Regions from separate parts of the Bacteroides sp. AM23-12 genome, predicted to be linked through region 2. Evidence: riboswitches for the same ligand, from Rfam matches in the RefSeq annotation. Region 2 holds a riboswitch; the other holds the start of a gene.
What was found. A riboswitch is a leader RNA that binds a small molecule or an ion and turns the genes downstream of it on or off. The one in region 2 is predicted to bind cobalamin.
Positions count from the first base shown of each region.

Region 1: another riboswitch for cobalamin. It lies ahead of accC (acetyl-CoA carboxylase biotin carboxylase subunit); the one in region 2 lies ahead of DW640_RS00295 (PKD-like domain-containing protein).

Region 1 is NZ_QTLF01000006.1:55,635-61,774, forward strand. It holds gene DW640_RS08010 (acetyl-CoA carboxylase biotin carboxyl carrier protein subunit) at 15-524, opposite strand; gene accC (acetyl-CoA carboxylase biotin carboxylase subunit) at 545-2,056, opposite strand; cobalamin riboswitch at 2,192-2,398, opposite strand; gene DW640_RS08020 (thioredoxin family protein) at 2,591-2,914, shown strand; gene pncB (nicotinate phosphoribosyltransferase) at 3,127-4,296, opposite strand; gene DW640_RS08035 (hypothetical protein) at 4,380-4,652, opposite strand; gene DW640_RS08040 (SDR family NAD(P)-dependent oxidoreductase) at 4,802-5,581, opposite strand; gene DW640_RS08045 (DUF1848 domain-containing protein) at 5,965-6,140, opposite strand, start outside.
Region 2 is NZ_QTLF01000001.1:81,475-87,614, reverse strand. It holds gene DW640_RS00300 (YncE family protein) at 1-942, opposite strand, end outside; cobalamin riboswitch at 1,121-1,334, opposite strand; cobalamin riboswitch at 2,166-2,376, shown strand; gene DW640_RS24280 (hypothetical protein) at 2,375-2,506, opposite strand; gene DW640_RS00295 (PKD-like domain-containing protein) at 2,538-4,298, shown strand; gene DW640_RS00290 (receptor) at 4,336-6,140, shown strand, end outside.

The DNA of each region.
Region 1 (6,140 bases), on a different contig from region 2:
ATCCGTTTTTAGTATTATACAATCGGCTCTAATGTTATTAATGTCTGGTCACCGGTGATGTTGTCGCCTTCCTGAACCAGAATTTCCTTGATGCGGCAATCTGAAGTCACTTTGTAGTTGCTCTGCATTTTCATGGCTTCGATGACGATGACGGTATCTCCCGTTTTCATTTCCTGTCCTGCCGTAACAGGGATTTTCACCACCTTTCCCGGCATTGGGGAAGTGATGCGGTCGTTCTGTTCGTCTTCGCCTTTCTTGCGCATACGCAGATACTTTGCCTGGCTGTCCACGATTTCAACATTGAAACTGCTATAATGCGTATTTACCTTATAGCTTTTACCGTTTTCGCGGCGAATCAGTTGTGCGTTTGCGCTGCGACCGTCCATCAGAATATTGCAGGTGCCATTTTCGGCCATCACAACATCTGCTTCAAACGGTTTTCCGTCAATGGTAAGTACCACTTTATTGTCTTCCTTGCTGACGAGCTCTATTTCCGCTACGCGGTCTCCTATATGAATTTCCATAATTGAATGCTGTTTTTAGTTTAGATACGAAGTACACCTTTGTGCAAACCGAATTCTTTCCATTTGCTGATGGGACGGTTGTCCGTTGCGTCACCTCTGTTTTCTTCAAGATTCATCAGATAATCCATGTAGGCAGCAATCATGGCAATGTTTTCGGCACGTTCGCTGGTGCGCATGATGCATTGTTGCAGATGCTCGCCGTTCTTGGTGATAAAGCCTGTGTCGTAATGGCCTTCCACAAAGTCCGGAGTGTCCATGATGGCACGCAGGTAGCTGATGTTGTTCTTTACCCCTGTCAGTTTATACTCATGGAGTACGCGGCGCATCCGTTCGATGGCATATTCGCGGTTAGTAGCCCATACGATCAGTTTGCCGATCATCGGGTCATAATAGATCGGGATTTCATATCCTTCGTAAACGTAACTGTCGATACGAACACCGATTCCGTTCGGTTCTGTAATCTGCTTGATGATTCCCGGGCTCGGCATGAAGTTCATTTCCGTGTCTTCGGCACAAATACGGCATTCGATGGCATGGCCGCGTTGTTGGATATCTTTCTGTTTCAGCTGGAGCACTTGTCCGTCGGCAACTTTGATCTGCTCTTTCACCAAGTCCACTCCGACCACTTCTTCCGTTATCGGATGTTCTACTTGCAGACGGGTGTTCATTTCGAGGAAGTAATAATTGCGATGCTTGTCGACCAAGAACTCAATCGTGCCTGCACCGATATAGTTGACCGCTTTGGCCGCGGCTACCGCCTTTTCACCCATATCTTTACGCAGTTCGGGAGTCACGAAAACCGATGGCGTCTCTTCCACAATCTTCTGGTTGCGGCGCTGTACGGAACATTCGCGTTCGCACAGGTGAATCACGTTTCCGTGTTTGTCACCCAGAATCTGAAATTCAATGTGATGAGGTTCCTCCACGAACTTCTCCAGGTAAACGGTATCGTCGCCAAAAGAAGAAAGTGACTCGCTCTTGGCAGTTGTATAAGCCTCTTCCACCTCTTCCGCACTGTGGATAAGGCGCATACCTTTTCCGCCGCCGCCCATAGATGCTTTCAGCATCACCGGATAACCGATCTTGTTGCAGAGTTCTACGGCTTCTTCCACACTTTTCAGATTCTCCTGTGTGCCGGGAACGACAGGGACCCCTGCCTCGATCATTTTAATACGGGCGGATATCTTGTCGCCCATTGCCTCCATCGTTTCGGGGTCCGGTCCGATAAAAATAATATTTTCTTCCTGACAGCGTCGGGCGAAAGTCGCGTTTTCGGACAGGAAACCATATCCCGGATGAATAGCGTCAGCATGGCATTCCTTTGCCACTTCGATGATTTTTTCTATATTCAGATAACTCTCTTTGGATGCTGCCGGTCCTACGCAATAAGCTTCGTCTGCATAGAGCACGTGCTTCGCGGTCCGGTCTGCTTCGGAGAAAATTGCGATACTCGTTATCTCCATCTCCCGGCAGGAGCGCATCACCCTTATGGCAATTTCACCGCGATTGGCTACTAAGATTTTTTTTATCATACTTTACTCAATTAAGTACATACTTATTTAATGCCTTCCCATCTTCACAGACATAGTCCATCCGACAGAAACACAGTATTTTCTTGATTTGGGGCTTAACAAATGATGTTCTTTCTCCTAACCCACGAGGCAGAAGAACGCTTTACGCGAAGTGGCAGGTCTTCTGACTGACTCTTGTCTTATAGTGCCTTCCCAAAATAACATCAGTGGCGATAAATTAGTTCATTAATAAGACATTGTATAGAGCTTCACAGCAGCGGGACTGTACGGGATTTACACCCGATTCCCTTTTAATCGTCATCCGTTGGACACGGACTCCGAACCATTTCGGGGGGCAAAGATAAATAAATATTGAATACTGTGTTCTGTTTTTGCACGAAAGTTTCAGTTTTGTGCAATGAATACTCCGGCAGATATTTCCTCTCCTTTACTTTTCCAATAGAACTAAATCTCTGTGTATTAATGTTTATGCGTTAAACCTTCCTCTTTTTGTATTGTTAAGACTCCCACTAATTAATTAAAAGGAGAATCGATATGAAAGAAAAGAAAATAGCTCGTGATACGAGAAACAGAGAGAAACTGGCGGGTGATGACTGGGTAATGGCAGAATTTTATGCAACGTGGTGTCCTCACTGCCAGCGTATGCAGCCTTTGATAAAAGAGTTCAAGAAAGAGATGGAAGGGATAGTCGAGGTAGTACAGGTGGACGTAGACGAGGAAAGTGATCTCGCTAATTTCTATACCATTGAATCCACTCCCACATTCATTCTTTTCAGAAAAGGTGAACAGCTCTGGAGACAATCCGGTGAACTGACGCTGGAAAGATTGGGAAGAGCGGTCAAAGAGTTTAAATCTTGAAAAAGTATTAATAAAAAGGGATGTTTTTCTATGAAAGTTTTAAATCGTGTTATAAAACATACTTTTTTATTTGGATAATTTGCTAATAACACAGAAGTACGTATCTTTGCACTGTGTTTTTCATAGTATTAGATTTAAGGTTAACAAAGGTTGGAGCAAGGCGTTGCTCCTTTTTTTATGCCCGTACCCCGGCTTTCTGTTCAGAGCGGTCTTTATTTCGCCAGCCTTAGTTCGTACAGACAAGCCTGTACTTCCTCCGGACTGCCTGTATGTTTTCCCTCGTCATCCGATAGTTTGATGCATTCTCTCCATTCCTGATTGACATTCATTTTGCATTGCGTGAGTTTCATGACAATGTTGGAAGGGGCAAATCCTGTGTCATTCGTTAGATTGGTACCGATTCCGAAGGAACAGCGAATCTTCTCCTTGCAGTATTCCTGAATTTCCAGTGCCTTCGTGAAGTCGAGAGCGTTGCTAAAGACGATTGTTTTGGTAGTGGCATCAATGCCCAGTTCTTTATAGCGGGCTACCAGTTTATCAATAAAATCAAATTCATTGCCAGAATCGCAGCGTACTCCGTCGAATAGCTTGGCCTGCTTGCGGCTGAGATTGCTCAGGAATATTCCTGAAGTATAAGTGTCGGACAGCGCAATGCCCAAATCTCCGTCGTATACATTTACCCAGTTTTCGAGCGCCATATAGTTGGCGTGCTTATATCCGAACTGTGCCCCATGAAACATGAACCACTCATGCGGATGAGTTCCCATCATTTTCATGCCGTACTTCATGGCAAAGTAGCAATTGGAAGTTCCGGTACAGTATTTGGCCGTATCATTCAGACGTTTGATCACCGTCTCCTGCACGTCGATTGAGAATCTTCTCCGCGTGCCGAACTCCGAGAAGCGGAGCTGATGCTGATTGGACAATTCCACTTTCTCCGACAATTTGCAGAGTATCTCGCTCATATCGGGTATGTTGCCGAAAAACTTGTTTTTGATTTCGGATACGATGGCAAGCAGCGGTACTTCATACAGTGTGACTTTATAAAGAAAATCGCTGACTTCAATATGCAGCCGGCCCGTTGTGTCCAGATGAATATCGATCTTGTCCGGATCAAAACGGAAAGAAGACAGCCATTCCCAATAGACTCTCGGAAGAAACCGGCAATTGCGTGTCATGTATTCCAGTTCCTCTTCCGTAAGCCTCAACCGGCTGAGGTTGCTGAATTCGCTTTTGAGCGCTTCCAGAAATTCTTCGGTATATTCAGTTTCGTTTCTGTCATTGAAGCTGAAAGTACCCATTGCGTAAGGGAATAATTTGATATAAGCGTACGAGGTGGTAAACTTATAGAGGTCTGTATCCAGCAGTGTTCTTACAATCATACCGTTTATTCTTTATATGTAAAACGTCGTAAAGTTAGCATTTGTTGGACAATCCTACTGATTAATTGGCAATAATTCCTTCTTTAGTAAGTTAATCCCACTTTTAGGGTGATGGAGTGGTGAGACAGTTCTTCCTTGAATTCGGTATGGAAATATTCATCGGTCCGCTGTTTCAGCGTTTCCAGTTGCTGTATTTCATAGCTTAAGGCAATATTCATTTTTAATTTTTGAGTGAGCTTTACTTGTGCTCCTACAGACGGGGAAAGATAAAATCCGCCATTGGTTTCTTTGGCAGCCGCCAATGAGCCACCAATGTTGCATTCCAGATAGGGAGTAAGTTTCTTTGGTCGCGTCATGAAGAACTGTTTTGGAGTATGTTGAAAGAGAGGGGATGAAAAAGAGAATAAATGGACAGTACATCTGGCTTTATTAGCAAAGAGTAAGATACTTTTTGATAGCCAATCGTTCTTATGATAAAAAGCAGGATGTACTGTCCGGGGTATATTTATGATAATTCAACGGTAGGATTGTGAATGGTTAAGCCGCCGTCTACCACAATCGTCTGTCCAGTGATGTATCGTGCATCGTTGGAGGCCAGGAATGCAATGGTGGCGGCAACGTCTTCGGGTTCTCCCAAATAAGGCGTGGCGCACTGTCCCAGAAATATGTTGCGTACTTCTTCGTTCAGATTGTCCAGTGCGGCAGGGGTAAGAACCAGTCCCGGTGCTACGGCATTGCAGCGGATATTTTTCTTTCCCATTTGGGTGGCGATATATTTAGTCAGATTGATGACACCTGCTTTGCTGGCTCCGTAGAGAGTGCCATTGGCGTCGGCTGTCAGTCCGCTTATAGATGCTACGTTTACGATATTTCCGCCTCCGTGAGTGGTCATGATGGGAATGACCTGCTGAGAAAGATACATCGTGCAGCAAAGGTTCAGATGGAATACTTCGTCGAAGTAATCGATATCCAGCTTTTCAATATTCAGATCACGTTTGGGGTCGGTTCCGCCTACGTTGTTTATAAGTACGTCTATCTGACCGTATTCCTTCATGGCGAAATCAACCAGTTCTTTACAGCTTTGGAGTTCGGTAGCGGAGAAATAGATGGGACGCACGTCGGCCCCTGCTTGAGTGAGTTCGGCGGCAAGCTTGTCGGCCCTTTCCTGCGAATGATCGGCGATGACTACTTTTCCTCCTTCGGAGACGATGCGGCGTGTGGTTGCTTCGCCAATGCCACCGGCAGCACCGGTGATGACGACTACTTTGTTTTCAAATCTTTTCATATATGTTGAGAATTTGATGATTACCTTCCTCTAATTAACAGCTAATGAATGGATTTGTTGTTGCCTGTAAACTCTTATTAATAGGAATCGGCAACAGATTCGAAAACTTTTGCATCTCATCCAGTTTTATGGGTTAAATATTTAAGAAGACTGCTAAATGTTAACATGAAGTTGCTTATTTGTTAATGCGGTTCTGATTCTATTAAACCATGTTATAAGATATCCCGTTTTAGCCGGAAAATTTGGAGATGAGGCAAAAGTCCGTATCTTTGTACTGTGTTTTTCATAGTATTAGATTTAAGGTTAACAAAGATTGGCTGTCTGGGATAGATAGCCTTTTTTTTGCTCTTATGCGAAGGAATTATTTGGAGTCCGGGCGTGATTCAGAATAATGAATATTGATTGTTTCGCAGACTTTTCATTTCCCGTTCCTTCACTACATCATCTTCTGCCGGATGCCCGATCAGTAAAGGCGAATTCCTGTCATGTTTCTTAGTGTTATATTCCACACTGTTGTAATTGCCTTTGATGGCGTAACAATAGATGCATCCGTTGAGGC
Region 2 (6,140 bases):
TCCATTCTTCGGACTAACCGTCAGACCATAATACTTCGTATCACGATACTTGAGGAAAGGACGTACGGGGACACGCTCCGCATCAACAGACATACGCCAAATATCTTTGTTAATCCAGTAAAGTTCATCACCCGCACCATTAAGCTGTACTTCCGAAGGAGCATCTCCCAACTGAAACTTAAATTGTTTCTCTATCTTGAATGTTTCGGCATCAATGCAATAAAGCGATGGCTCCTCATACCCGTATGGACTTCCTTTATACCCTCCATCAGTAATCGTCCACATCTTGAAGTTCTTATCCATAACGAGAGAAGTAGGTTGTATACCTACAGTAAGCTGATCTACCACCTTGTCCGTTGTAGTATCTATCTTTAATATACGATTCTGATAAGACCAGCAATTTACATACACATATTTGCCATATTGTACCATCTGTTCTGTTGAGCCTGTTTCCATCGTCATATCCGGACATTCGATATATCCGGTTATCTGATAAGTTTTGGGATTGACAATGAAAATACGATAATCCCAAATCTGTGTGACATAGGCTTTTTCGTCCGAAATAAAATGAATGTAGCGTGGAGAAGTAAGTCCCGTAATGCGTCCCACTTCCTTAAATGTATTAATATCAATGGCAAAAATGACGTGAGAGTTGTTTACTACCACCCAACCGACATCATTACGAATAGTCATTGACTGTGCTACATCTCCCAACTTCATCGCATTAGCCCGATAGAATACTTCATTTTCTACCGTTTTCGTTTCCGGGTCATAATAAGATAAGGTAGCATTACCATACTGAAAGTTCCCTTCATTGGTAATGAAAAGACCGTCTCCCGTAGCTGAGAAATCCTCCATCTCACCATAATCCCATTTCATACAACCGATAAAAGCCGTCAGACAGAAGACAATAAATAAAACAGATAGTAAAATTCGTTTCATAATTAAAAGTGAGAAAAGGTTATTAACTAACTTGTCGCATCACTCATTAGACATCTGCCAGCAAATTATAATTTGCGACAAACATCAAACATAGCATTTGTACCGACCGGTTGAATGAGGAATCAATTGAATATAGGAATGAACTATACCAGTTGATTTCTACCCGAAACCCGCGGGTATAAATCTGCAGCGGCAAGGCAGGTCTTCTGACTCGTCCCCGTTTATCACGCCTTCCCAGTGATGTCACCAGTGGCAAAGAATGTGATAAACTCATCTCCCGAAAGAGAGGACTTACAGCAGCAGGTACTGTCCCGGATTTACACCGGATTCCCTTTTCATCGTTTTGGAAGGTTAGACAATTCCAAATACGAACCTTGCGGGTGCAAAGATACTATAATTATATTTCACGCCTCACTTCTCCCCTGTCTTTTTTATCAAGAACAAAAGATTAAAGACTTCTTCAAATTAGCACATTATGAGCAAGCAGATGAAAAAGAGAAAAGTTTGCCCTCTGTTCCTTCCTATCTTTCGGATAAAAACCGGATGACTCATCAAAAAGAGGAGGAATTTCTATTTTCACAAAAGCGGCTTAATATCAAAACCATCAATTTTCAATCATTTTAGCCTAGATTACAAGAATATGCAAGCAACAGCAAACAAAAGAAACTATATCTACGACATTTTATCATAAACTAAGCATCCATATCAAAAGAGCAAACAGCACAAAAAAGCATAATAACGTACAAAATAAGATTGCTTCTTAACCGAATTAACATTGCTTTATAAGCAAACTAAGATTGGTTTTAAACCAAACTGACCTTCCTTTAAAACCAAACCCGCCTTCCTTTAAAAGAAAATCAACCTACTTGGTCGGCAAAAGCTGCATATATAACCATTTTTCCTGCATAACGGCCTCCGCTTTCCGCATATTCTTGCATATAAGTAATCCATTTTTCTCCTATTTCAAGTATTTAGCTTCTATTTTCCCAATAGAAAATCTTAAAAACAGAACATTTGGAGATGGTGTCACTATACCATCGGCATAGTGACACTATCCTGCAAGTATGGTGACACTATCAGAGAGAGATAGTGTCACCATATCCAATTCCTCCTTTCCCACCCCCGACAACGTAATAAAAATTAATTAGTTAAAATAGACATATTATATAAAAAGATAACTATCTTTGCGGTCAAGAAGTTGGTTCTTCGTTGCTATAATAAGTTGTATTTCATTCGATTAAGATATAACAAAAGCTATCGAAGATTAAAAGGGAATGCCGTGTGAATCGGCAACAGTATCCGCTGCTGTATTTTCCCGTACTGCCCTTGAAGGACAGTACAGTTTGTAGCAATTTGTCACTGGAAATTTTCTCTGGGAAGGCGCTGCAAATAAGGGAATAAGTCAGAAGACCTACCTCCTTTCGGTTGGATTTTACTCCTGCGGCATACGGGAGGTAGTTCGTTGTCTTTTTCCACAGGCGCTTACCATGTGCGGACGGAAGAGGCTTCTTCTATATTTATACTTACCGGGATACTGACTGCCCAGCGTAAAATCCATTATCATTCCTGTTTGCAAACTAATTAAAAGTATGCTTATGATAAATGGATTTTTAAAAACAATCGCTAGCTTATTAATGCTATGTACTGTCGTGTCTTTCGCCTCCTGCCGGAACGACGGTGATGATGAAGAATTGGGTGGCGGGACAACAGGTCAACCACCGGTAATTACCTTCGACAACGGTACGGGAATCTACACAGTAAAGATTATGAAAAGCATCACAATCACTCCCCTAGTGAACGATGCCACCGATCCTGTATATACATGGAAAGACGAGAAAGGTAAAATAGTATGTACAGACCTCTCATACACCTATTCACCTAAAGCGGAAGGAGAAGTCTATTTCAAATTCCGCGTGGACGCCAAGAATGGTTATGCCGAAGAAGAACTGCGGGTAGATGTAGTGGAAAAAATGATACCTTCCGTATCATTGATTCCCGCCTACTCTACCTATATGGGAAAGAGCGTAACCCTCGAATCTTCCGTAAATTTCACTGAAGGAGCAAAGTACGAATGGGTGTCCATTGACGAAAGCGGTAAAACCAAAGAAACGGTCGGAACCGAAGCTACCTATACGTTTACCCCCACCGAAGAAGGACAATTCAGTTTCAAACTTACGGTTACCAACGAAGACGGTAGCGGGAATGCGTCGACTTCCGTACTGGTATCACCTGAGCCAGTGATGAATATAACCTTCAGCAGTAATCAACTAACCGTCCCCAAAGGTCGTGCTGCCTGTATAGCTCCCGTCATTACGGATACAACAACCCATGCAACCTACGTGTGGGAAGTAGACGAAGTAATGCAACAGGGAGAAACTGGCCCCACTTTTACCTTCACTCCACCAACAGCCGGAAGCTATGTGGTAAAAGTAACCGGAACAGATGGCGACATAATAAAAAGTGCTATCCAGACCGTAGTCTGCCTGCCGTCTGATGAAGCCAAATACTACCGCGCACCGTCAGCTGGTAGTTCGGACAGTAAAGTGAAAGTATACCACCTACGCCCTGCTCCGGGACAATTCATAGCACAGATTTCCGGACAGACCGAAGAAGAAGCCTGTCGTTACGCTGAGACTCGCATGAATGTACAAAACAATTATGTGTCTCTGGGTGCATGGGGAGGATATATCATCGTGGGATTCGACCACAGCGTATACAACAAACCCGATGTTAGCAGCAACGGAGGATATGACTTCGCTATCATAGGCAATCCCTTCGACGGTAGTTCCGAACCGGGTATCGTCTACGTCATGCAGGACGAAAACGGAGACGGACTGCCCAATGACACTTGGTACGAACTACGTGGCAGCGAAACCGGAAAGGCGGAAACCTATCAACACTATGCCGTCACTTACTACCGCCCGCCTACACACAATATGCCCCTGCAATGGATCGACAACCGGGGAAACTCCGGCTCCATCGACCTCAATCCTAACTTCCCGCTATGGATAAAGGAAAACAACTATACTTTATACGGTACCCGCCTGAAGCGAAATACAACCCGGACACCGGGCGGAATCTGGCGCAATGAATCCTATCCGTGGGGATATGCGGACAACTGGGGAGAAGACATTCTCGCCGAGGGCGACAATCACGATGCCGCACCCGTAGGCAACGCCTTCAAGATAGAAAACGCCATGTATCCCGACGGCACTCCGGTCAAGTTGCAATACATCGACTTCATCAAGGTGCAGACCGGCATACAATCCGTAGCGGGAGCCATCGGAGAGTTGTCCACCGAAGTATTCGGCTTCGTCGATTATAAGATGAGCGAAGCTCCTTCAAAGATAGATTAATAATCATTCATTATAAATTCACTTAATTTTTTAGACAATGAGAAAAGTAAATTACTGGAAAACCCTGTTAGTGGTTTTATGTACCGGATGCATCTTTGCAGCATGTGGCGACGACGACGATGAAAACCCGTTCACCGGAGTAGACAACAACTTCCTTAGTTTTTCACTGGAAAGCAATGAAAACGTATGGAAAGCGACGATTATAGACAATGAGATCACCGTAACGGTTCCCGAAGGAACTTCGCTCGATGGCGCGCAAGCCAGCTATACCCTTAGCGAGCAGGCAACTGTTAACCCCAATCCTTCTTCCGTTACCGCCTGGGGCGAAGAGCAACAATTCACAGTAACTTCCTACAACGGAACTACGCGTACCTATAAATATACAGTACGCTACTCCGCTGTAAGTGAAATCGGCACATTCATACTTAATTCGCAAGCTGATGTAGACGCTTTAGCCGACCACCATGTCACGGTTATCGAAGGCAGTCTGAGCATAGCTACAGTAGAAAATACAGAAGACCCCGTGATTAATCTGAACGGATTGGCAAAGATTACCGAAGTAATGGACGACATCACTATCGGGCAATACTATAAAGGTGAAAACCTTGCCGGACTGGCTAAACTGGAAAAGGTGGGAAGTATCAGCATGAGAAACAATAGCTCACTGACCGAGTTTGCACTCCCAAACTTGCTTTCTATCCGTGGAGAACTATTCATAGCAAACCCGGCAGAAAACAACATCACTTCTATAAAATGCCCGCAACTAACTACAATTCTAAAACAATGCTATATCCAAGCTCCCAACCTGAAAAGCTTAAATCTCAATTCGCTCGAAAGCATTCCGGGAAAAGGAGATAACAGTGATGGAGATGGTACATTCTCTCTTTATGGCAGCCAGCTTGTTTCATTAGATTTGCCGGTCTTAAAGCAGGTAGGAAAAAAGTTCACTCTATCGTTGGGAACAAAACATCCGGAACTCACCCAAATTAATCTACCGGAACTTATCTCCTGTAAAGAAGTATCTATTGGTTATGCAGATAAGTTAGAAACAATCAGTCTTCCCAAATTATCCACTCTTTCTTCTTTTAGCATTACTTCTTGTGCCAAATTTTCGAAGTTGAACGAAACCATTGCACCGTCCAATTTGGAAAAGCTAAGTGTATCACATTGTCCAAGCGTAACGGAATTGGATGCAAGTCAAAAAGACATCAACAGTATTTCTATCACTTATGTTGACAATAATTTCGTTCTAAAAGGAAAAGAAGAAATGGGAAGCTATGCATTCACAGGATATCAACTACCCAAAACAGAAGGAATCTCTACTTTTGCCAGTCTCACGGTTACCACTCCGCTTACTAATGTAGAACTTTCCGGTATTAAACAAGTTACAGGGGAATTAAGTTTCCAAGCTACAGCAAATGTGACATTGGAGTCAGTGAGTATGCCCGATTTAGAAACTGTAGGTAAATTCGCTACTGGAAATGACAATAAAAGATGCAACTTTCCTAAACTTACAAGAGTGACTGAAAGGTTATATATAAATATAGAAAAAACTGTAACTGACCTCTCTTATTTAAATTTTAAGAGTTTAGAGTCTGTAGAGTTTTTAGAAATGTATGGCAGCAGAAATACCAACATAACATCACTTGAAGACCTTTTGCCCAAATTAAAATCGTCAAATCGTATAAGTATTAGACTATTCACAGCTCTATACGATTTTAGTCTATTCAAAGATATAGCAGATGCAATGACAGAAGACGCCCAATGGTACGTACGTACTTGTGGTCCCGGAACAGTAACATTACAACAGATGCAAGAATCAGCAACCGGTGATTTTACACC